Regions from separate parts of the Neobacillus sp. NPDC093182 genome, predicted to be linked through region 1. Evidence: riboswitches for the same ligand, from Rfam matches in the RefSeq annotation. Region 1 holds a riboswitch; each other region holds the start of a gene.

Evidence for each region. A riboswitch is a leader RNA that binds a small molecule or an ion and turns the genes downstream of it on or off. The one in region 1 is predicted to bind thiamine pyrophosphate.
Region 2: it holds a riboswitch for thiamine pyrophosphate, as region 1 does, so the genes downstream of both, thiM (hydroxyethylthiazole kinase) here and ACIQAA_RS14470 (thiamine phosphate synthase) in region 1, are expected to answer to the same signal.
Region 3: it holds a riboswitch for thiamine pyrophosphate, as region 1 does, so the genes downstream of both, thiC (phosphomethylpyrimidine synthase ThiC) here and ACIQAA_RS14470 (thiamine phosphate synthase) in region 1, are expected to answer to the same signal.

The regions. Positions count from the first base shown of each region.
Region 1 is NZ_JBIVOI010000007.1:146,307-154,381, forward strand. It holds gene ACIQAA_RS14450 (ThiF family adenylyltransferase) at 1-601, opposite strand, end outside; gene ACIQAA_RS14455 (thiazole synthase) at 598-1,365, opposite strand; gene thiS (sulfur carrier protein ThiS) at 1,369-1,572, opposite strand; gene thiO (glycine oxidase ThiO) at 1,577-2,695, opposite strand; gene ACIQAA_RS14470 (thiamine phosphate synthase) at 2,679-3,278, opposite strand; TPP riboswitch at 3,440-3,550, opposite strand; partial or broken gene ACIQAA_RS14475 (GntR family transcriptional regulator) at 3,726-3,968, shown strand; gene ACIQAA_RS14480 (hypothetical protein) at 4,171-4,827, opposite strand; gene ACIQAA_RS14485 (alpha/beta hydrolase) at 5,041-6,006, opposite strand; partial or broken gene ACIQAA_RS14490 (carboxylesterase family protein) at 6,195-6,428, opposite strand; gene ACIQAA_RS14495 (YwaF family protein) at 6,769-7,470, opposite strand; gene ACIQAA_RS14500 (VUT family protein) at 7,609-8,075, opposite strand, start outside.
Region 2 is NZ_JBIVOI010000010.1:89,518-97,592, reverse strand. It holds gene ACIQAA_RS18530 (HAD family hydrolase) at 1-494, opposite strand, end outside; gene ACIQAA_RS18525 (MarR family winged helix-turn-helix transcriptional regulator) at 880-1,326, shown strand; gene ACIQAA_RS18520 (RNA polymerase sigma factor) at 1,544-2,071, shown strand; gene ACIQAA_RS18515 (YhfM domain-containing protein) at 2,055-3,227, shown strand; gene ACIQAA_RS18510 (GNAT family N-acetyltransferase) at 3,439-3,936, shown strand; gene dnaN (DNA polymerase III subunit beta) at 4,124-5,254, shown strand; gene ACIQAA_RS18500 (HAD-IA family hydrolase) at 5,546-6,121, opposite strand; TPP riboswitch at 6,276-6,384, shown strand; gene thiM (hydroxyethylthiazole kinase) at 6,486-7,292, shown strand; gene thiD (bifunctional hydroxymethylpyrimidine kinase/phosphomethylpyrimidine kinase) at 7,305-8,075, shown strand, end outside.
Region 3 is NZ_JBIVOI010000024.1:32,014-40,088, reverse strand. It holds gene pcrA (DNA helicase PcrA) at 1-36, shown strand, start outside; gene ligA (NAD-dependent DNA ligase LigA) at 232-2,235, shown strand; gene ACIQAA_RS29665 (CamS family sex pheromone protein) at 2,249-3,415, shown strand; gene thiC (phosphomethylpyrimidine synthase ThiC) at 3,859-5,643, opposite strand; TPP riboswitch at 5,785-5,899, opposite strand; gene pruA (L-glutamate gamma-semialdehyde dehydrogenase) at 6,143-7,690, shown strand.

The DNA of each region.
Region 1 (8,075 bases):
AAACTTGTGTAACTTGTAATGCCGCAGTAATTTGAACGATCGGACTTATCACGCCAACGGTATCACAGGTCATCCCATCCATTGGCAAATGATTTAATAAACAGTGTAAACAAGGTGTTTCTCCCGGAATAATCGGATATGTAAGTCCATAACTTCCAACACATGCTCCAAATAGAAACGGAATTCCATGTTTCACAGCTGCATCATTCACAATTAAACTAGTTTCAAAATTATCAGTTGCGTCCACGATCACTGAATGATCTTTTATCAATTCTTCAATATTCAGTCCGTTAACATCCTCAACGAAACTATTAATAATAATTTCGCTGTTGATTTGTTCGAGTCTTGTTTTGGCAGCAATGGCTTTTGGTAATTGATTTTTTACGTCTTCTTCCGTATATAATTGTTGCCTTTGTAAATTGCTCAGATCGACATAATCTCGATCGACGATCGTCAGGCGCCCGATCCCGGCTCTTACTAACATTTCAGCACTTGCAGATCCAAGAGCTCCTGCACCAATGATGATTACACTTGCCTCTTTTATTTTGGCTTGTGCCTTACTACCTAAAAATAACTCTTGTCTCGAATACCGATTTGTCAAGATGTCACCATCCCAGTTGTTGGACTGCTCGCTACCGCATACTCCTTTTCTTCTATTCTTCCAGCTTCAAATCCTAATCTCCCTGCTGTTACTGCCAAATTCATTGCCTGAGCCATTTTAACAGGATCTTTCGCACCTGAAACGGCCGTATTTAGTAACACTCCGTCCGCACCAAGCTCCATCGCAAAGGCTGCATCTTTAGGAGAACCAATACCCGCATCAATGATCACCGGAATCGAAGACTGTTCAATAATAAACTTTAAGTAAAGTGGATTGATAATTCCCTTACCAGAACCAATCGGTGATGCAGCTGGCATAACAGCGTGTACCCCAAGTTCTTCAAGACGTCTTGCTAATACAACATCATCGGATGTATAAGGCAAAACAATAAATCCTTCTTCCAATAATATTTCTGAGGCCTTTAATGTTTCAACAGGATCTGGTAAAAGTGTTCGATCATCTCCAATTACTTCTACTTTAATCATGTCACATAATCCAGAAGCTTTTGCCAGTTTCGCAATCCGCACCGCCTCTTCAGCTGTTTTGGCACCAGCCGTATTAGGAAGAAGCGTATATTTAGACAAATCTAGTTGTTCAAGAAAATTGGGCTGCTTATCTGAAAAAATATTCATTCTTCTAACAGCAAAGGTTAAAATTTCTGCTTCGGATACTTCTACCGCCTTTTTTTGAATTTCAAATGATGGATATTTACCAGTTCCTAATAAAAGTCTTGATTGAAATGTACGATCGGCTATTTTTAACATGTTTCATCCTCCTCCTACAAAATGAATAATTTCAACGGCATCCCCATGCGAGAGACTCATTGTTTTATAGTTTTCTTTCATGACAATTTCCTTGTTGACCTCAACTATGACAATACGGTTTTCTAAATGATAGTGGGAAAGTAATTGTTCCACCGTATTGACTCCCTCTAGAAGGTCAACACTCTTTCCATTTAATGTAATGGACATTTTTTCACCTACTTAACAGCAATGGCTGATGGCGGTCGATTTTAAAGGCCTCCACCCATTCGCTTTTTATTTGTCTTTTAAGTATCAAATCACGAATCATTTGCCCCGTTGCAGGAGCAAGCAGGATTCCATTTCGATAATGCCCTGTAGCAAATAATATCCCTTCTTCTTCAGGATGGTGCCCGATGAATGGTTTTTGATCAAATGTTTGCGGACGTAGTCCAGCCCAAAATGAATCCATTTTCATATCTGCAACAGTCGGAAGCATCGTTTTTGCCTTCGCAATGATAGTTTCAATCCCACTGAGACTAACTCTTTCATTCCAGTCATTCTCAATCATGGTAGCTCCAATCACAAGCCTTCCGTTATTTCTCGGCACAATATAGCAGTGATCATGAAAGATTGTATGTTTTAAAGTCGCTTTTTCATCAATTACAGAAAGGCATTCCCCTTTTACAGGAGTCAATTGATGGTCTAACCCAAGCTGTTTAAAAAATGTTGTACTCCAAACCCCGCTGGCAACCACAACATGCTTAGCTTCAACATGACTTGTTGCTGTTTGGATCAAGAAGCTATGATCTTTCTTTTGAATATCTAGTACAGGGGAAAATTCGAAAAGAGAAGCCCCAAGCATTTGGGCACTTTTGGCAAATGCCTGGCAAACGGCATTTGGCATAACATTGACATCTTCTTCAATGTAGGCTGCTCCTAATAGATTGGAAGAAACATCTGGTTCCATCTCCCATACTGCCTCTTTATCGAGCCATTTTACAGTCGGTTGAGATAAGATGGACCGAAGCCCATTTGTATCAGGTTCATTATAAGCAAGCTTTAAAATCCCACCTTTTCCGTACCCTATATCGAAACCGCTCACATGTTTTAATTCTTCTTTAAGTTGGGAATAGGCATTCTGACTGCTTCTTGCAAATGGGAAAAACACCTCAAAATCCTCGTCACATTCAGAGTGAGCGCCAAGCATTCCACCTGCAGCACTTGTCGATTTCGAACCTATTTGGTTGCCTTCAAACAATGCTGCATTCATCTTTTCCTTTGCTAAATAGTAAGCAATTGAGCAACCAATTATTCCGCCTCCAATTATGGCTACTTCAAATTTTTGATTCATGTTTTATCGCCTCATAATACTTTTTTGTTGAAGAGAATGGATCTTCTGCGGAAAAAATTCCTGACATCACCGCTATACCATCTGCTTTCACTTGTTGCAAAGTATCTATTTTATTTAATGTAATACCACCAATAGCATAAATAGGAATCCTTAGCTCTTCTTTCATTTTGAGAAAAGGCTGAATCCCATTTGGAGTCTTTCCTTTTTTACTATTCGTCTCAAAGCAATGACCATATAAAACATAGTCCGCGCCATCTCTTTCCGCTATCTTTGCTCCCTCATAAGAATGAACAGAGCGTCCAACCCTTATATGAGGAAAATTTTGTTTAACCATTTTTACAGGAAGACCTTTTTCTGGTAAGTGAACACTTTGGATACCCAATAACAAAGCAATATCCAAACGGTCATTTAGGATGATTTTATCTTTATCAACACCACCCTCCTCCATATACTGTAGCAAGGTGATGATTTCATGAACTGTTTTTGATTTTTCGCGTATTTGGACAAAATCGATCTTATCTATTAACCCAATAATCTTAGATGCCAGAACACGTACTGATTGCCTATCATCTGTTACTGCCATTAGCTTCACGTTTATCTCTCCTTAAATCCAATTAAAAACCTTAGACACCTCCTTAAAGAAATCAAATAGTATCGATCCTATCAGCATTTTTTTCAATAAAAAAACCACTTTCCTAAATTAGAAAAGTGGTTTGGTTTGAAATTTGTTCACATGCAAACAAGTACAAACATTCGCTACTTTCCTACGCAGGTTCTAACCTGTTCAGGTTTTGAGGGTTTAAAAAGTAACTACTTTATTCTCAGCCCTTATCAAGGGATCCCCTAGCAATTGAATTATTCAGTTTATTTGATTATTCAGAGTACAACCGTAATTCTAATACAATAATTGGAATGTTTCAAGTGAATTCGATTCTATTTTAATCCAATTTTAAATACTATTTCTTTTGTTCTAGTTTATATAGAACAGATGTGTTATACTATATGTAGAACAGATTTGGAAGGAAAGAAAATGATGATTAGAATTGAACCCGACTCTGACATTCCTATTTATGAGCAAATATCCAATCAAATTGTCGAAGGAATCGCTCGAGGTTTGATTCAACCAGGTCAAACGCTGCCTTCAGTGAGGGCTTTTGCATCTGACCTTGGCGTTAACATGCATACCGTTAACAAAAGCTATCACCTATTAGAGAAAAAAGGAATCATCAAGATTGTTCCAAAATCTGGCGCGATTATCTCTTCTCCTCAAGGTTTCAGTGAATCCTCTTTCGATCGACTAAAAAATGAATAATACATGAAAAAGCTGGACAGGCCACATAAATACAAAATTTGTTCTTTTACTCATACTCACCATTTAGGATCCGTAAGAAAACTCCCTTCTACGCTTGGAGGGAGTTTTCTGTATTTATCCCTTATGATTGATCAGAATTTGCGAACTTCTGTACTTTAATTACTCATCCAACTTCAATCTCTTCTTGATTAGAATACGATTCGTCAAGAAGATTTTTCCACTGTTCATACAATGTATTAGCTGTCTCATAGTCTTCGTAGTCCAGTGGCAGGTCTTCCTTTAATCTTTCGTTTAATTCGGAATACATTCCTTCCCATATCTCTAAGATTTCGTTATCAACAAGGTTTGATAACCTCAGTTTACTTTTATTCCAATTGGAATACAGGTTATTACACCATTCCAACAAAGTTTCTCGGTATTGGTTTAGTTCCTCCAAATCAATATATGGTTCAGATTCACTCTCGATCTCTTCACGATGAGCGTTTGGTTGTAAATCATCCTCATTTGTTTGGATATGTCCATCCATCTCCACATGATTTTCAGATTGGACTTCAAGCTCTTCCGGATAAGCAATTGATTCTCTATAAAGCAGTTCCCATTGTTCATATAAATTTTTTGCAGTTTCATAGTCCTCGATGTCGGCATTTTTTTCTTCCCATAACTTCGCTTTTAATTGGCGGCAAGATTCTTCCCATTCCTTTATGATTTCGATGTCATATAGTTTTGAAAACCTCGGTTTCATACTTTCCCAATTTTCCTCAACAGCATAACACCATTCCAACAAATCATCCCGGTAATGTTTTTCTTCATTCATTTTCATACATTCCCCCACCTAATTTGTATATTTCAACATTTTCATTCACTAATGATTTGGTCATTTGTCACACACTAAATAACCACAATCTCATACTATGTACCTTGATTGTCCCAGGATTAGACCAATACCCATATGCAAATATATGACTTCAGTCAACCGGAAAAACAAGAAAAACTCCCTTGATGAAGGGAGCTATGGCACGACAATCCTATTAAATTATTTTTGAATCGCACGATCTAGAAAGTTTTGTAGTCTTTTCTTATATTCTTCCTCAGCAACCGTATATGCCTCGGTGTGACCTGCACCTTTCACAATCCACAAGTCTTTTTCACTAGAAGCAGCTTCATAAATTTCAGTTCCCATTTCAGTTGGAACGAGCTCATCCTGGTCGCCATGAATAATAAACAATGGAAGTTTATTTTTCTTTACGCTCTCTAATGCAGACGCCTCATCAAAGGTATAGCCCGCTCTAATTTTTGTAATGACACTCGTTACTTCCATGAGCGGAAAGGCTGGAAGATGGTAGAGATATTTTAATTGATGAGATAACTCTGCCTTAACGGTTGTATAACCACTGTCTGCGATAATTCCTTTTACTTCTTTAGGGAGATTTTCACCGGAAGTCATGAGGACGGTTGCGGCCCCCATTGAAAATCCGTGGAGGAATATACTATTCTCTTTTTTCTCTTTGATTAAAAAGTCAATCCAATCGACATAATCCTTCCGGTCATGCCAGCCGTACCCGATATAGTCCCCTTCACTCATACCATGTCCTCTGGCATCAGGCTTTAAAACATCATATCCCATATCATAGTAATCCTTTGTAATCCCTGGCATTTGTTCGCTGTTTCCCTTATAACCATGTGCCAAAATGACCACTTTGCCGTTAGAATGAGGGTTCTTCAAAAAGCGCCCTTTTAGCCTGAAGCCATCATATGATTTCAATTGAACGATTTCAAATGGCTGCTGCTCCGTCCATTTCATTAACTCCGCTATCTTTGCCTGCTGTTCTTCTGACCCTTCAATACTAGCAGCTGCCGCAGAGCTTCCTCCTCCGTGCAGGTCTGGTCCTTCTTGGCTCCGATTGATGCCGACATTATAGAAATAATTCCCGGCTATTCCCATTCCTATTATAAAAATTAAAACAATTGCTATCCCTATTCTTGTTAATCTCTTCTTCAACTTAATTCTCCTTTATCTACTATTCTCTCAGGTAAGTATTAAGGTTCCTTTCACTGAGTCTGTAAAAGGATGAAACTAATATTTTAATATTATAATGAAATAGAAAATAAATGTGGTGAAATCTTTAAAAAGGCACCCGAAAAAGTGCCAGGCACCATCCTTTTAATAAGATGGTGCCTGGCACTCTTTTAGGATTTCATCATCATTGTTGCCTGTTCCCAAATCATCCGTTCCTTACGGTTTGGATCATTTTCTACTGCACTTTCTATATTAAAAATCATAGTAGATCGGTCGCTCAAATTATACTGAGGCCATTCAGGAAGGCTTTCTGAATTTGGATTGCCGCTTCGCGCAAAGTTTATCCACGCCTGATGCATTTGACTGGCTACCAATTGGCGTTCTGGAGAAGACCCTGTGAAATTTTCCGTATTTGGCGTATCTAGTGTATTATTACCCTTCTCCTCTCAATTTAGAAGTTTTCGTACAATCTTCTAAGCTGCCATTAAAAAATATTCGAGAAGGAGAAGGAATTTTCCTGTTATTTACAAAAAAGTATTAAATTAAATATGTCCTTTATTGGAACGATACGGTTTATTTGTAGAACCTGTACGCTTTTTTGTAGAAACTGTATGGTTTTTCGTAGAAGCTGTACACTTTATTGTATAAACTGTACGGTTTTTCGTAGAAGCTGTACACTTTATTGTATAAACTGTACGGTTTATCATAAAGCTCTACACTATATTGTAAAAATACTACACTTTATCATTGGTTTTGCTGTTTTATTAAAATTCCCATTGGAATATACGTGATGATAAATACAATAATAGCCGCTATCTCAAGACTAATGTAATAGATAATCCCGCTGCCGAAGAATGAAAGTAAGGTTTCTGTTTCCGATGGGCTGGCTAAAAAGAAAAAATTAGTGCCGAGCAGCCGATTCAAGAAAAATATGGGTACTGCAATCACATTTAAGGTAAGGTAGCTGGTGATAACCGCTTTTCTTGGAACTCTGTACCCTTCAAAGAGAATAAAGTACAACACAGCTAATGGGATGGCTGAATGGTGAAGGAAATATTTTAAGAAACGAAAATGAGGAAATTGGTAGACGATATCGGGTGTAACCATACTTAAAATGGCTGGAAGAAGTCCGATAAAAAATAACAGATTAAACACTTTCTGATTGGGTTTCATAAATAAAAACAGAGATAAAAACGTACTCAAAGAACAAAGCTGTAACGGGAGATCGGCCACTTCCCATTGGTTCGTTAGGATTAACCACAAATGGAAGGAAACTTCACAAAGTACTAATGTCGTAAATAAGGTCCATTTTATGATATTTTTATATGATTTAAGACTTTTCCTGTAATACACCAAAAGAAAACAGGTTAGAAAAAAGAGAATTAACGTCATAACATGGGGCATTGAAAAGAATGTGAAAGTCTGCATTCCGGTAACAGAAAACATGATAACAACCACCTCTTTTCTGAAGAATTCAAGAGTAATAAGAATATATGACTGCCATAGTCCGTACTAGACGTTGATGGACAATGATTTATATAAAATAAAAGCCCCAAACTCACATAAAAGAGTTTGGGGCGTTAACTAGTTGGCAACTGTATTTTTGCTCATGTTATTGGTTTGATGAATGATAAGCGCTGCAATTCCTTGAATGATGGTTTTAACAATAACTTGACCTAGAATTGCTGCTGGAACAGCTTCCCATGGAAGGAAGTTTGCACCTAACGGGCTTAGACCAAGAACCACGAATATCGCTGAATCCAAGATTCCTCCGACAATTCCGCTGTAAAGAACACGTAAGCTCATTGGCAATTTGAGTCTTGAATAAATTTCTGTATCGGTTGTTTCTGCAATCGCGAAAGTAACTGCAGATGCTAAAACGATGATTAGGGTGTCCCCTAGAATGGATGAAACTACTGCCGATAATAGCAGTGCTAATCCAATAAACATGTACGTTTTCTTTCTGCCGTACTTGTTTTGTACGAGGTCACGAAAGATAAATGTTGCCCCGATTAAAAATGTTCCCATTGGAACGATGAACATACCCATAG
Region 2 (8,075 bases), on a different contig from region 1:
GATAGCGCCGTGGTATCTTTATGTTCCGAAATAAAAATGCGATGTTCAAAATATGTAGTCAATTCTAACTGGGTAATTTTTCTGCGTTGATTAGCCTCATCTCCTCCTGTGTGCAAATATAATTCATGTCCCTCTTCTTTTAAACGTTGCAGCGTTTCATTCATGTTCGGTATAGGTTCAACAGGGATCGCGAATACCTTAAAACCCAACTCTCTTATATATTGAATTTCATCTTTTTTCTTTTCCCTCCCGGTTAAGTCGCAAAAGTATTTATAAGTACCAACAAATGACTCCGGAAACCGATCTGACTTTAGACCGTGCTCACTAATCGCTTCAACATCAAGTTGAAGTTGTTTCTGTTTTATATCTTCCTCTGTAATCGAGTCAAACCACGCCATCATTTGGTCAGCGAATTCGTCTATTACGAGGTTAAAATATTTATTACAGTATGATAATGTATCATCAAGGTTAAATAAGATGTTTTGTTTTTTCATTTTTTACTCCTTTTCAAGAATATATCTTTAACTATTATTCCACTATGAGTAAGTTAATATTACAGAAGATCCTGTAAACAAAATGATGATGCCGATTGTTTTATTAATTCTTGGATTAATCGTATTACTCATAAATTTTGGTTCATTGCTTTAAGCACCTAATCGGACTAGCTGCTTTATCTAATAGGGGTAATGGTGGTGGAATTGACGTGTTGGATGCTTCATTTGTGAACAAGGATTTCATCATTATTATCTAGTCAGAGAAAGTTGACAGCTTTACCATTCAGCCTAAAGGTGAAGAACTTCGGTTGTTGCTAATTGAGATTCCAACTGAAGTCGATTATTCTTTATATAGGAAACCAAGATAACCTTTAAAGGAGGTTGGGTGATGGAAGAACAAAGCAATCTGGATTTAAAATTGTTTCGTGTTTGGATGAAGGCTTCCAAAGCTGTTGTTGAAAATATTCGGAAGGATATTGAAAGTCATAAAATTAATAATGAAAATTTTATGATTCTTGAATTGCTTTACAGTAAAGGTCCTCATCCTGTCCAAAAAATTAGTGAGATACTATCAATTCCTAGTGGAAGTATCACATATGTTGTTGATAAGTTAGAAAAGAAAGGGCTTGTGGAAAGACAGCCAAACCCTAATGATAGAAGGGCTTCTAATGTCGTCCTAACAGAAGAAGGAAGAGCACTATTTGATGAGATTTTCCCAAAACACGTTGCAACCATTTCTCAAAATTTATCATTTATCTCGAATGAGGAAAAAGAACAGCTAATTGATTTATTAAAGAGAATTGGAATTGGTGCACAAAATTTGGAAAAATAAATTTAAAAAGCTATATAGGAATATAAAAAGATTGTGAATGATTGAAACTAACGGGGCGTTGATCCAAGAAGGATTAACGCTTATTTTTGTTGAACTTTATTGAACACACGGGACAGTTTTGGAATTAAAAAGAAGAACTAATAAAAACAAATATAAAGTAAAACTTTTAATTGAGTTAAACGTCTAAACATCAAGTTAAAAAATGGGGGGGAAGAATTTGTCTGATATAAGGGATAAAGAGGTTTTAGAGTGGTACGAACAGTTCCACGAATCAATATTTAAATATATAAATATGGTGATTCAAGATTATCAATCAGCTGAGGATTTAAGACACGAAACCTTTTTAAAGGCTTACGTTAATTATGAATCATTTAGGGGAAATTCCAATCCTAAAACTTGGTTGTTCAGTATCGCTCACAATATAACTGTTGACTACATTAGGAAACGAAGGCCATTAACCATTTTACAAGATGTACTTCTGTTTAAAAAAGATCTTAAGCCATTGCCGGAAGAAATAGTAGAGATCAAAGAAAACTCTCAGGAACTGTATAATGCTTTAGCTAAACTTAAGGGTTCTTACAGAGAAGTAATAATACTTAGAAAGATAAAAGAGTTCTCTATCGAAGAAACCTCAATCATTTTGGGATGGTCTGAAAGTAAAGTAAAGTCAACACTGTTTAGAGCAATCCAAGCTTTAGAAAAAAAGTTATTGAAGGAGGGGGTTCTAAATGAAAAAATTGTCTGAGCATAGCATATTAGATAATGAGCTGAATAAATTGGATTCAAATATTATTTGGAAAAAAGCCAATAGCAATGAATTAAAGCAAAAACTCATTACTGACATAAATAAACAATCATATAGGGCTAAATTTAACAGATTTATTGGGCACTCAGTTAGGATTGGGGCATTAGCTGCGGTATTATTTATTGGTTTTATATTTATTAGCCAGAAGGTTAGCGATGTGTCTTTAATTAATGCGGGGAATAATAAAGAAGAAATAAATCAACCTGAGTTACCTATACAGAAAAAGGATGAAACAATTGTTTATACGGCAGAAGAACAGAATTTAATTGAAAGCTATAATGCGAGTAAAAACCTCACTTTAACTGAAGAAGCAACCATTTCTTTGGATTCAATTGCTTCTATTTTAACTAAAATTGGGGAACCGGAGATAATAGCAAAAAAGGAAAAAGGAAAAGTTCTGGTCAATTTATTATATGCTGGAGATAAAGGTCTATCTATCCAAACAAATATTAATGAGCAAGGTTCAGAAAGACTTGCATATGAATCGTTAATAAAAGAGTATCCTAAATATTTGCCGATAACGAGCATTCATAATCATTCAGCTATCCTTATTTATTCAGAAAATCAAAAAACCCATTTGTGTATGTTAACGGATAAATTCATTTATGAAATTTCTGGTAGTAAAAATGCTGAAGACCAAATTAAAATTGCCAAACTGATCAATATTAAGAATTCTGGGGAAGGTGATTATCCTGTAATAGTTAAAGAAAATTCCGAGATTGTCAAAAGCGGAGAAAAAAGCAACACTATTAAAATTGTAAAATTGGGTGGGCAAACTGTTATAAGTGCAACTGTTTCACGAGTTGGCGATAGTATGTTAGATGTCAAGAAACCACACGTTTCTTATAATCAAGAAAACCCAAACGAACTTCAAACTTTAGTTGATGCTATCCAAAGAGCAGAAAAAAGAGTTGGTGTTTTTGATCTGGAATCTCCTGATTATCTTTTTATATTGACCTTTGAAGACAAAACAATAACAAAATACTCACTATGGGTAGGAAATGATGGTGGGTCTATTATGAACGAAAACGATACTCATACATTGTATAAACTACCAAAAGAATTAATTGATGATATAAACTTAATCGTCAAATAAAAACAGTAAAAAAACAATCGGTAATGATTTTCTGCCGATTGTTTTTATTTTATACTTAAGCTAACGAGTGCATTACTGGAAAAACGGTAATGCCTTTTACTTGTTCTACCAACCTAGCAGTTTAGCACTGCGTTTGCTTATTTAACTAAGCAGGTAATTTACACAAGATAATGAATAATATTGGATATATATTTTTTTAGGGGGGGAGTTAATGTTATTCAGAGAAATAACACCGAATGATGCTGGAAGTTTAATAAATTTACTTAAGCAGGTTGAAAGTGAGTCCAAATTTATGCTCTTCGAACCAGGAGAAAGAAAAATGAGTGGAGAAGAGCAGGCAAAAAGAATAGAAGTAATGAGAAAATCGGACAATTCGACCATTTTTATCGCAGAAGAGGATGAACAATTAATTGGGTACCTTATTGCGATGGGCGGTAATGCCACAAGAAACAAACATTCTGTATATATTGTTATTGGAATTTTAGCTCAATGGCGAGGGCTTGGAATAGGAACAATACTATTTGAACAATTAGAGAAGTGGGCAAAAGAACACAATGTTCATCGTTTAGAATTAACCGTAGTAACTCAAAATCAAGCAGGATTACAGTTATATAAAAAAATGGGATTTGAAATTGAAGGAACAAAAAGACAATCGCTCTACATAGACGGCAAATTTGTTGATGAATTCTATATGTCTAAACTTTTATAAAAAAATCTACTTCAACTCCCTCAGTTTAATACGTATCTACAGGAATGCTAACGTGGTGCGTTGTCGAAGAAGGGCAATAACTTTTCTTGTTCCGCTAACTGTGCAGTTTAGTTCAACAAGAAAACAGGGATTATTAGGTATTTTGTCGAATTAGTTTCACTAACGATTAAATGAGGTGGACTATATTATGGAATTTATAATAGATAATGAATGTTTTAACAAAGCAATTTCAGATGTTAATAAAGCAGTATCTTTAAGGACACCTTTCCCTATTTTGTCAGGTATAAAGATAATTGCTAATAATAATTGCTTAATCCTTATCGGAAGCAACTCTGATATTGTTATTGAAAAAGTGATTCCTTTAACAATTGATGGAGTAAAAGTATTGCAAGTTTATGAGGCAGGTAGTGTTGTTATTTCTGCAAAATATTTAAGCGAAATTGTTAAGAAATTACCAGCTAAAGTTCATTTAAAAGTAAATGAAAAACAATTAGTTACTATTCAGTCCGATGAAATTGTAACTAATCTGTACGGATTTAATTCTGAAGAGTACCCAAAGCTTCCTGAAATTGACGAAACTATTTGCATTAAAATCCCCAGTATTGAATTAATAGAAATTATTAAACAAACTGCGTTTGCTGTCTCAAAGAGTGAGTCTAGACCTGCTCTGACAGGAGTAAATATGTCATTTAAAGATAACCACCTTTCGTGTGTTGCAACAAATTCCCATCGCTTAGCGTTAAGAGAGCTTGAAATAAAATCAAATATAAATGGTTCATTCATAGTTCCAAGTACAAGCCTAAATGAGCTAACCAAGTTAATAAATAATGATAGTGGTGTAATACATATATTTATTACGGAAAGCTATATGGTATTTAAATCAAATACTATCTCACTTTTTTCAAGGCTAATTGAAGGTAATTATCCTAATATTTCAGGATTATTGCCGAATAATTCAAAGACAATAATTACTCTCGATACAAATCAACTATTAAAAGGTATTGATAGAGCTTGTCTTTTGGCAAGTGAATGGAAAAATAACAATGTACACTTAGAAATCAAAGATGGTAAAAAAATAAGAATTTCCTCTAACTCATCAGAAATAGGGAAAATAGAAGAAACTCAAAACATTAAGGCGATTAACGGTGAAACCGATTTAAGTATTTCACTTGATGGCAATTTTTTAATGGATGCCTTAAAGGCAATAAAAGAAAAAGAGATAAGATTGAGTTTTAGTGGTTCAATGAGACCAGTATTAATAGAACCTATTGAAAATTCTTCTTATCTTCATCTAATTTCACCTGTGCGTTCATATTAAATAACCCATTCTTATTACACTAAGTGCAAGATTTAAAGGTACTGCTGCCATTCCTAAGCAGCTTTTTCTTGTTGAGCGAACGGGGCAGTTTAGTAAAAGAAGGATATATTATTGATCATTTAAACTATAGGGTGCTTTAGTCAAATAAGGTTTAGGTACTTCTAATAAAGAAACTCGCCAATTTTACTAAGGCGAGTACTGCTTTTTTATATACCCATGAAGATGTCAAAATGTCTACCATTTTGGCACTTATTTTCGAAAAGCACCTAAAATGAACCCATTAGACTGATTCTACAAGCTTTTATTTTTGAGTACTAAAGAAATAAATTCACCGTAACTATCTAGATGAAAATCTGCTTCGATGTTGCGATTTTGAAATGCAATGGTTTTAATCCCTAATTGTCTTGCTGGAAGTAAATCTAATTCCCGGTCACCCACCACCAAATCGATGTCATATTTTTCCAAGACAAATTCATAAGAAGAAGGGTGGGGTTTTCTGTGGAATCCTTGTTCCTCTACCGAAACAATCTCTTTAAAGTATTTTGTTAATCCATATTTATTAAGTAGATTTTCGGCAGATTCCCTGTCACGATGGGTCACAATAATATTGTTTTCAACGGCTGCTAAAACTTCTTCTAAATGTTCAAAAGGCTTACTGTCTTTAGAATATTTTATATCCAGTTGTTTATATTCGGCACGTCGGTCTTCATCAATCCCAAAATGTTTAAAGGCCGTTTTTGAATCGACTTTCAGCCATCGTAATACTTCATCACGATCAAGGTCACGCTGACTTAATTTAACAAAACCTTCGACCAGTGCCGGATATGTATCAAAAAGTGTTCCATCAAAATCCCATAATATGTTCATCTTTTATTCCCTCATTTCGAACTTTTTGTAAAATAACACTGAAAAATATTACTTTATCATTATCTTTTGCATAACACCAGTAATCATCTGGATGGATCAAAAAACTTTACATATCGAAAATTGTAGACTATTATAAGAAATAATTACATACGATGTTACCTACTAGGGGTGCCCCAATACGGGCTGAGAGAAAAACGTACGTTTTTTAACCCTTTGGACCTGATCTGGATGATACCAGCGTAGGAAAGTAGCCAAGTGAAATTACCTTTTTCTCTAACTATTAAGCCAGGTCCTATTATAACGGATCTGGCTTTTTTATGTTTAGAAGACTAATAGGTTAATGAATGAAGATGGGGGTGCTGTGATGAATCATCACGATGTAAGTTCTATTTTACAAAGGGTAAGAGATGAAAACCCGCTCGTACATAATATTACCAATGTAGTGGTCACCAATTTTACCGCAAATGGTCTTTTAGCACTTGGAGCTTCACCGGTGATGGCTTATGCTCCGGAAGAAGTGGCAGATATGGTGAGAATTTCACGTGCGCTAGTTCTAAATATCGGGACATTAAACAAGGACGTGGTCAGCTCGATGATCTTAGCTGGAAAAACAGCCAATGAGCTGGGAGTTCCGGTGATATTCGACCCCGTTGGTGCAGGAGCTACGCTGTTCCGTACGGAAATGGCACAAAAGATAATCGAAGAAGTGAAGGTATCTGTTATTCGCGGAAATGCTGCAGAAGTCGCCAATGTTCTAGGCGAAAAGTGGGAGATCAAGGGCGTGGATGGCGGTGCACATCAGGGAAGTAATGTCGAATTGGCTGTCACCGCGGCGCAAAAGCTGCATACCACTGTCGTGATTACCGGGAAAGACGATGTACTGACAGATGGGGAGACGACGTATTTGGTCTCCAATGGTCACCCTCTGTTAACAAAAGTGACAGGAACAGGCTGTCTGTTAACCTCTGTCATTGGAGCCTTTGCTGGAGTGGAAAAGGACTTACTGCTTGCTGGGTTGTCTGCGCTAACCTTTTATGGAATCGCAGCGGAAAAAGCATTCGAAAAAGCGGGTGATTTGGGACCTGGCAGCTTCCAAATTGAATTTTTAAATCAACTATCACACGTTTCTTCAGAGGATATTCAACAATTAGCGTCATTCAAACAAGTATAAGGAGTGTACATCATGAAAAAAGCATTAACGATTGCTGGGTCTGATAGCGGCGGCGGTGCAGGAATTCAGGCAGATTTAAAGACTTTTCAAGAGTTAGAGGTTTTCGGGATGTCAGCACTGACAGCCGTTACTGCCCAAAATACTTTGGGGGTTCAAGCTGTCTATCCGATGACTGCTGAGGCAGTTAGTAAACAAATACAATCGATTGGCGAAGATATGGGTGCAGACGCCGTTAAAACAGGAATGCTGTTTAATGCAGAAATCATTAAAGCTGTTTCTGAGCAAATAGAACACTACAACTGGCAAAATGTCGTGGTTGATCCCGTGATGATTGCAAAGGGCGGGGCGTCCCTGCTCCAATTGGAGGCCATTTCGGCATTGAAAAAGTATTTGTTACCACTGGCGATGGTGATTACACCTAATATTCCTGAAGCGGAAGTTTTAACAGGGATCTCGATTCGAACAGATGAAGATAAAGAGGAAGCGGCTAAATATCTTTATAATTTAGGAGTTAAACATGTGGTCGTAAAAGGCGGGCATGATGAAGACCGTAATGTGTCGGTAGATCTATTATATGATGGGATGGAATTTAAGACCTTTACGAGTAAAAGAATTCCTACAAAGAATACTCACGGAACAGGATGTACGTTTTCAGCGGCTGTTACCGCAGAACTAGCCAAAGGTTTAAGCGTTTATGAAGCTGTATCAAAAGCGAAGCATTTTATCCAGGCTGCCATAGAAGATCAGCTGCTGATTGGTCAAGGTCATGGACCAACCAATCAT
Region 3 (8,075 bases), on a different contig from region 1:
CTGCTGGCTAAATTCGCGCCTATAAAAAAAGTATAGGAAGTTATCAAAGTTCAGTGTTGATTGGTGCGGAAGGTGAAGTTCTCGTGACAGGCAAAGACCGCCTGTCCCTGCGGTAATTATTCAAAGAAACTATCCTTTGTAGAGCGCAAATCAACACGGCCAAATTATAAAAAGAATTGCCCCTGTTATGGGGCTATTCTCGTATAATTTTACAATGAAAGGGCTGGATGTATGGACCTTCAAACAGCGGAACTGAAAATCAATGAACTAAGAAGCCTATTAAATCAATATGGCTACGAATATTATGTGCTTGATCAACCTTCAGTACCTGATGCAGAATATGATCGTTTAATGCAGGAACTCTTAGAATTAGAGTCAGCATTTCCAGAATTAAAATCACCAGATTCACCATCTGTTCGTATTGGCGGAGAGGTGCTGGATTTATTTGAAAAAGTAGAGCACCGAACACCAATGTTAAGCTTGGGTAATGCCTTTAACGAACAGGATTTAAAAGATTTCGACCGCCGCGTTCGTCAGGCAGTTGGAGATAATGTCTCCTATGTCTGTGAATTAAAAATTGATGGCCTAGCCGTTTCTTTACGCTATGAAAATGGCTTGTTTATCCAAGGAGCAACAAGAGGAGACGGAACCATTGGCGAAGATATTACCGCAAACTTAAAGACAATCAAATCCATCCCTCTGCGCCTGCGTGAGAATGCAACATTAGAAGTGCGCGGTGAGGCTTACATGCCAAAGCGTTCCTTTGAAGCGTTAAATAAAGCCAAGGAAGAACGCGGGGAAGAGTTAGCTGCAAATCCACGAAATGCGGCAGCAGGTTCATTAAGACAGCTAGATCCAAAAATTGCTGCAACAAGGAATCTTGATGTCTTTCTATATGGAATTGGCGGCGGTGATGTTAACGCAGCATCCCACAGTGAAGGATTAGATTACTTAGACCATCTTGGCTTTAAAACAAATAAAGAGCGCCGAAAATGCCCTGCGATAAACGAGGTTATTGAGTATGTAAATGGCTGGGTCGATAAGCGCCCGCATTTACCATATGAAATAGATGGCATTGTGATTAAGGTAGATTCGTATGAGCACCAGAGTAAGCTTGGAACAACAGCGAAAAGCCCGCGCTGGGCAATTGCCTATAAATTCCCCGCTGAAGAAGTCGTTACAACTCTTTTAGATATTGAATTAAGTGTTGGCAGGACCGGTGTTGTCACACCAACGGCCATTCTTAAACCGGTAAAGGTAGCTGGTACCACCGTCCAGCGTGCCTCTTTGCATAATGAAGACTTAATCCGCGAAAAGGATATTAAGATTGGCGACCAAGTCGTGGTTAAAAAAGCAGGAGACATCATTCCAGAAGTAGTCAATGTTCTTGCAGAACAACGAACTGGAGATGAACGTGACTTCCAAATGCCAACGCATTGTCCAGAATGTGAAAGCGAGCTTGTTCGATTTGAAGGAGAAGTTGCATTACGTTGTATTAATCCGAAATGCCCGGCGCAAATCCGTGAAGGTTTGATTCACTTTGTATCACGCGACGCAATGAATATTGAGGGTCTTGGTGAAAAAGTAATCAGCCAGCTTTTTGCGGAAAAACTAATCTCGGATGTTGCTGATATTTATAAGCTCACACGCGATCAGCTAATAGCCCTTGAACGCATGGGGGAAAAATCTGTTACCAATCTTTTAAAAGCGATAGAGGCTTCCAAAGGAAATTCGCTGGAAAAACTATTATTTGGTCTTGGAATTCGCCACGTGGGTGCAAAAGCGGCGAAAACACTTGCTCAAAGCTTCGATACAATGGAAAAACTGGCTAATGCCAAAAAAGAAGACTTATTGGCGATCAATGAAATTGGTGATAAGATGGCAGATTCTATTGTTGCTTTTTTCGAGCAGGAAGAGGCTGAGGAACTGTTGAAGGAACTAGTTTCTGTCGGAGTCAATATGGAATATAAAGGTGCTAAACCGGTTTCTGTTGAGGAATCAGACAGCATTTTTGCTGGAAAGACAGTAGTTTTAACAGGGAAACTGGAGCAGCTCTCTCGAAATGAAGCCAAGGAGAAGATTGAAGCACTCGGAGGGAATGTATCAGGAAGCGTCAGCAAGAAAACGCACCTTGTTATTGCTGGCGAAGACGCTGGCTCAAAACTTACCAAGGCGCAGGAGCTGGGAATTGAAGTATGGGACGAGGAGAAGCTTGTACTAGAATTAAATAAATAAGAGGTGTATCGACGTGAGAAAACTCTCATTGCTCGCTCTTTCCCTTATCTTACTGCTTAGTGGATGTGCACCAAATTTTCAAAAGCAGGAGAACGTTGTCCAAACAAAAGAAGAGGCGGAAGAGAAAGCAATTATTCCGAAATATAATATTTCCGACAACTATTATCGGACGATTTTACCGTTCGAGCCTGGGGAAGCACGCGGTTTAATAGTTGGAAATATTAATACTAGATATGACATTAATGAATTTGAAACAGGATTGATGAGGATTGCTCAGCATCAATTTGACCCCAAAACCTATTTGTTCCGTGAAGGACAGGAGTTAAAGCGTAATACCGTGAGATTGTGGCTGAACCGCAAATTTACACCAGCTCAATTAACTGAAGAGGGTTTAAAGGAAAGTGAAAACATTGGTTTAAACCCGCTTATGGAAGACGGGGCAGATTTTAGGGAAGGGAATACTAACAGTCCTATTTACTTAGCCCATATCTTAGAACATAATTACCTGATTAAAGGAGAAAACGATACTGTAAAATTAGGCGGTGTCGTGATTGGATTGGCATTAAATTCCGTTCATTATTACCGTACAGCAGTGGGTGAACCTTATTTTGAGAGGGAAATCGATTTTGCTGAAATGGAACGGGAAGGAAAGAAGATTGCCGAGGAAGTCCTTAAGCGCCTGCGGGCCATGAAAAATCTAAAGGATGTTCCGATTACCATTGCTCTGTTTGAACAGCAAAGCAGGTCATCTGTGGTGCCTGGCACCTTTTTTACCTATACCAATGTCGATAAAGGAAGCTCAACCATTAATACCTGGGAGCCGGTGGCTGAAAAGTATTTCCTATTTCCATCTACAGAGGCACAAGAGGCACACCGTGATGACGTAACTGCATTTTTAAACTTTAAGCAGGATGTGGAGGAGTATTTTCCAAACTTTAATGGTGTAATTGGCCGCGCCTTTTATATTGGGGATCAATTTACTGATTTAGATATCACCATTCCGATTCAGTTCTATGGGAAATCTGAAGCCATTGGTTTTACTCAATATGTAACAGGGCTTGTCCTAGAGCATTTTCCAGATTATATATCCGTTTCGGTAAGTGTCACCTCTGTTGACGGACCTGAGGCATTAATCGTCCGCAAGGCAAATGAGGCTGAACCGTTTGTGCATATATATTAACCTGGCGAAAATTATCAAGACGTAACTTAAAAATTCTTTATAAATAAAGGACAATACATATTTTAGTATCACTAATATGTGTTGTCCTTTTGTTTATTTATTTGCACAGCACTCCACTTGTGGGCCAGTATTGTCGAAAAAATATCTAAAGGAATGTCCTTTTATTTAAGTAATTGAAGATAGACAACCTTGCCTCTTTTAAAAAGATAATAGTAAGGCAAGGTTTCTTTTAATATTTTTTTAGCCTTCCACTGCTAATAATATAAAACATTTACTTTATTACACTTGATACATGTTTCATAATATAGATTGATTTTAAAATGATGATCACAATTTTGTTGTATTTCTACTAAACGTTTTTCCAAAAAGGCAAGATGAATTTTCAACTGAGTAATTTCCTCTTCAATTTTTTGGATCTTCACCGAAATAGCCTCCCAAGAAAGTTATTGATAAATGTTACCCCCAGATTGTTTAAACTCTGTAGCTTTTTCCTTCATACCCTTTTCGATAGCTTCATTCGCCTCAAGCTTGTTTTCTTTCGCGTAATTACGAATATCTTGAGAAATTCTCATGCTGCAAAACTTCGGTCCACACATTGAACAGAAATGTGCCGTTTTTGCACCTTCTGCAGGTAACGTCTCATCATGATATTCCAAAGCTCGTTCAGGATCCAATGATAAATTAAACTGATCTCTCCAACGGAATTCAAAACGAGCTTTTGATAAGGCGTCATCTCTTTTGTGTGCACCTGGATGTCCTTTTGCTAAATCAGCAGCATGTGCAGCTATTTTATAAGTTATAACACCTTCACGTACATCATCTCGGTTTGGTAGACCTAAATGTTCTTTTGGTGTTACATAACAAAGCATAGCCGTACCAAACCAACCAATCATGGCTGCACCAATCGCGGATGTAATATGATCATAGCCAGGAGCTATGTCAGTTGTAAGTGGACCTAGAGTATAGAAAGGAGCTTCCTTACAAATCTCCAGTTGTTTGTCCATGTTTTCTTTTATAAGGTGCATAGGTACGTGTCCTGGACCTTCAACCATTACCTGTACATCATGCTCCCAAGCAATTTTTGTTAATTCTCCAAGAGTTTCTAATTCCGCAAATTGTGCTTCATCATTGGCATCCGCAATTGAACCAGGGCGTAGACCATCTCCTAAGGAGAATGAAACATCATAAGTTTTCATAATCTCACAGATTTCTTCAAAGTGAGTATATAAAAAGTTTTCTTTGTGGTGGTGAAGACACCATTGTGCCATAATAGATCCACCTCGAGATACAATACCTGTTAAACGCTTTGCTGTTAACGGAACATATCGCAAAAGAACACCAGCATGAATGGTGAAGTAATCCACGCCTTGCTCGGCTTGTTCAATTAAGGTATCACGATAAACCTCCCATGTTAGATCTTCGGCAACACCATTTACTTTTTCAAGCGCTTGGTAGATAGGAACGGTTCCTACAGGAACAGCCGAATTACGAATAATCCATTCCCTTGTGGTATGAATGTTTTTACCTGTTGATAGGTCCATAATATTATCAGCACCCCACCGTGTGGCCCATGTCATTTTTTCGACCTCTTCTTCGATGGATGATGAAACAGCAGAATTCCCAATATTTGCGTTGATTTTAACATGGAAATTACGTCCAATAATCATAGGCTCTGCCTCTGGATGATTGATATTAGAAGGAATAATTGCTCGCCCTTTTGCAACTTCTTCACGCACAAATTCAGGTTTCATATTTTCCCTTAATGCGATAAATTCCATCTCAGGAGTGATGATGCCCTTCCTTGCATAATGAAGCTGTGTGACGTTTCTTCCTTTTTTTGCACGTAATGGTTTACGCTTTAAACCCGGGAAAACATTATGATTAGCACGAGGATCTTTCTCATCCTTATATCCATTGTCTTCAGCCTTAATTTCTCTTCCTTCATATTCCTCAACATCTCCTCGTTCATGAATCCATGAGCTTCGAAGAGAAGGAAGACCTTTTGTAATATCAACTGAATAATCAGTATCCGTATATGGCCCACTTGTATCATAGACCCGAATTGGCGGATTTTCTTCTTCACCAAAGGTGCCTGTTGTCGGACTAAGTTCAATTTCACGCATTGGTACCTTGATATCGGGTCTTGAGCCTTCAACATAAACCTTTTTACTACCTGAAAAGCTAGACATGATGGAAATGCGTTTTTCGTTTAATGAAGTTGTTGACATAAAGTAAATCTCTCCCTGTTTTTAAAATTAAAGGTCGAGATCTAGAACAAAACGAGTGGATGAAAAGTAATGAAGTACATAAAAAAAGCCGAGTCCAAAAAGGATGGACCGGCTTTATATGTAGAAGTTTATTCAATACATGATGACTTTTTCTAACTTCCCCACGCTAGTATGATCTAGATCAGGTCCGAAGGGTCAAGAAACTTCAACGTGTTTCTCTCTCAGCCCACCTTATTGGACTCCCCTAGTTATTACTATTCAATTTGGTTTTAGTATACATGAGTCTTAAGTAAAATAAAAGGAACATTAAAAAAATAAAAAATATAAAAACCGTATCTACTTGGAAATAATATCCTCATCTGAGTATAGTAGGGTTAACCATACGCCAGGTTTTTTTTGCCAAAATATGCCTTAATGGCTATCCATTGATACGTGTAAAAGAAACATGTTAGAATGTACGAGGATGTAATGTTTTTTAATACATAGGAGGTTTTAAGACATGGTACAACCTTATAAGCATGAACCATTCACAGATTTTACAATTGAAGAAAACCGTCAGGCCTATCTTAACGGGATAAAGACAGTTGAGAGTTATTTAGGCAAAGATTACCCACTTGTAATCGGCGGAGAAAAAATTACAACAGAAGATAAAATCGTTTCTTATAATCCCTCAAATAAAGAAGAAATAATTGGAACCGTTTCAAAAGCTAGCAGAGATCTTGCGGAACAAGCAATGCAGGCAGCCGTTGAAGCGTTCAAAACTTGGAAAAAAGTGAAAGCAGAAGTACGTGCAGATGTATTATTTAAAGCAGCGACCATTATTCGCCGCCGTAAGCACGAGTTCTCTGCCCTTTTAACAAAGGAAGCAGGTAAACCATGGAAGGAAGCGGATGCAGATACTGCAGAAGCAATTGACTTTCTTGAATATTATGGCCGCCAAATGCTGGAACTTAAAGATGGTGTTCCCGTTAATAGCCGTCCAAACGAATTTAACCGTTATAACTATATTCCACTAGGTGTGGGAATCATCATCTCACCTTGGAATTTCCCATTAGCAATTATGGCTGGTACAACAGTAGCAGCGATTGTTACAGGTAATACCGTTTTATTAAAACCAGCTTCTACCACTCCAATTGTTGCAGCGAAATTCGTTGAAGTAATGGAAGAAGCAGGTCTGCCTAAAGGTGTATTAAACTTCGTACCAGGAAGCGGTGCTGAAGTGGGCGACTACTTAGTAGACCATAAAGATACTCGTTTCATCAGCTTCACAGGTTCACGCGACGTTGGACTTCGTATTTTCGAACGCTCTTCTAAAGTGAATCCAGGTCAAGTTTGGATGAAGCGTTTGATTGCTGAAATGGGCGGTAAAGATACGATTGTGGTTGACTCCGAAGCAGATTTAGAGCTGGCTGCACAATCAATCGTTGCAGGCGCATTTGGCTTCTCTGGTCAAAAATGTTCAGCATGTTCTCGTGCGGTAATCGTTGAGGATGTTTATGATACGGTTTTAAACCGTGTTGTTGAATTAACCAACCAATTAACTGTAGGTGACCCAACTGAGCAAGGAACTTTCATGGGACCAGTTACCGACAACAATGCTTTCAAGAAAATCATGGAATATGTTGAAATCGGCAAGCAAGAAGGAAGACTAATGACTGGCGGAGAAGGAGACAATTCAAAAGGCTATTTCATTCAACCGACTGTAATTGCAGACCTTTCTCCAGGTGCACGCATCATGCAGGAAGAGATTTTTGGTCCAGTAGTTGGTTTTACGAAGGCGAAGGATTTTACGGAAGCCATTGAAATTGCGAACAATACCGAGTATGGCTTAACAGGTGCGGTTATCACCACTAATCGTGAACACTTAGAGCAGGCTCGTGAAGACTTCCATGTTGGTAACCTATATTTCAACCGTTCATGTACGGGAGCAATTGTTGGCTATCAGCCGTTCGGCGGTTTCAACATGTCTGGAACGGACTCCAAAGCAGGCGGTCCTGACTACCTCTTGCTGCACATGCAAGCAAAGACTACATCTGAAATGTATTAATATCCAATTTTTCAAGCCCAATTCATATGAATTGGGCTTTTTTGATAGTGAAGTACTTGAACGAATGATAAAAGGTTTGTATTAATTGATGGATCAAATCAATTATGGCTGCATTATTTCCTCTTCATCTGCAATTAAAGGTGACGCGTATTCATTAATAAAAAGTATGTAGACCGGAAACAGAAGGCTAGACCCAAATATCAAAAGACTAAATCTTGGAAAAAGTGTAACTCCTGAACTAAGAGGAACTAAAACAGTGAAACAAGATAATAAAAGAATGAAATACGGTACCCACAGAATGAGTAACCAATAGCTGTTTTTTCTACCTAACTTCCATTTTTTTGTTAAGTAAATAAATAGTATTGTTGAAAGTAGAAGTCCAAGT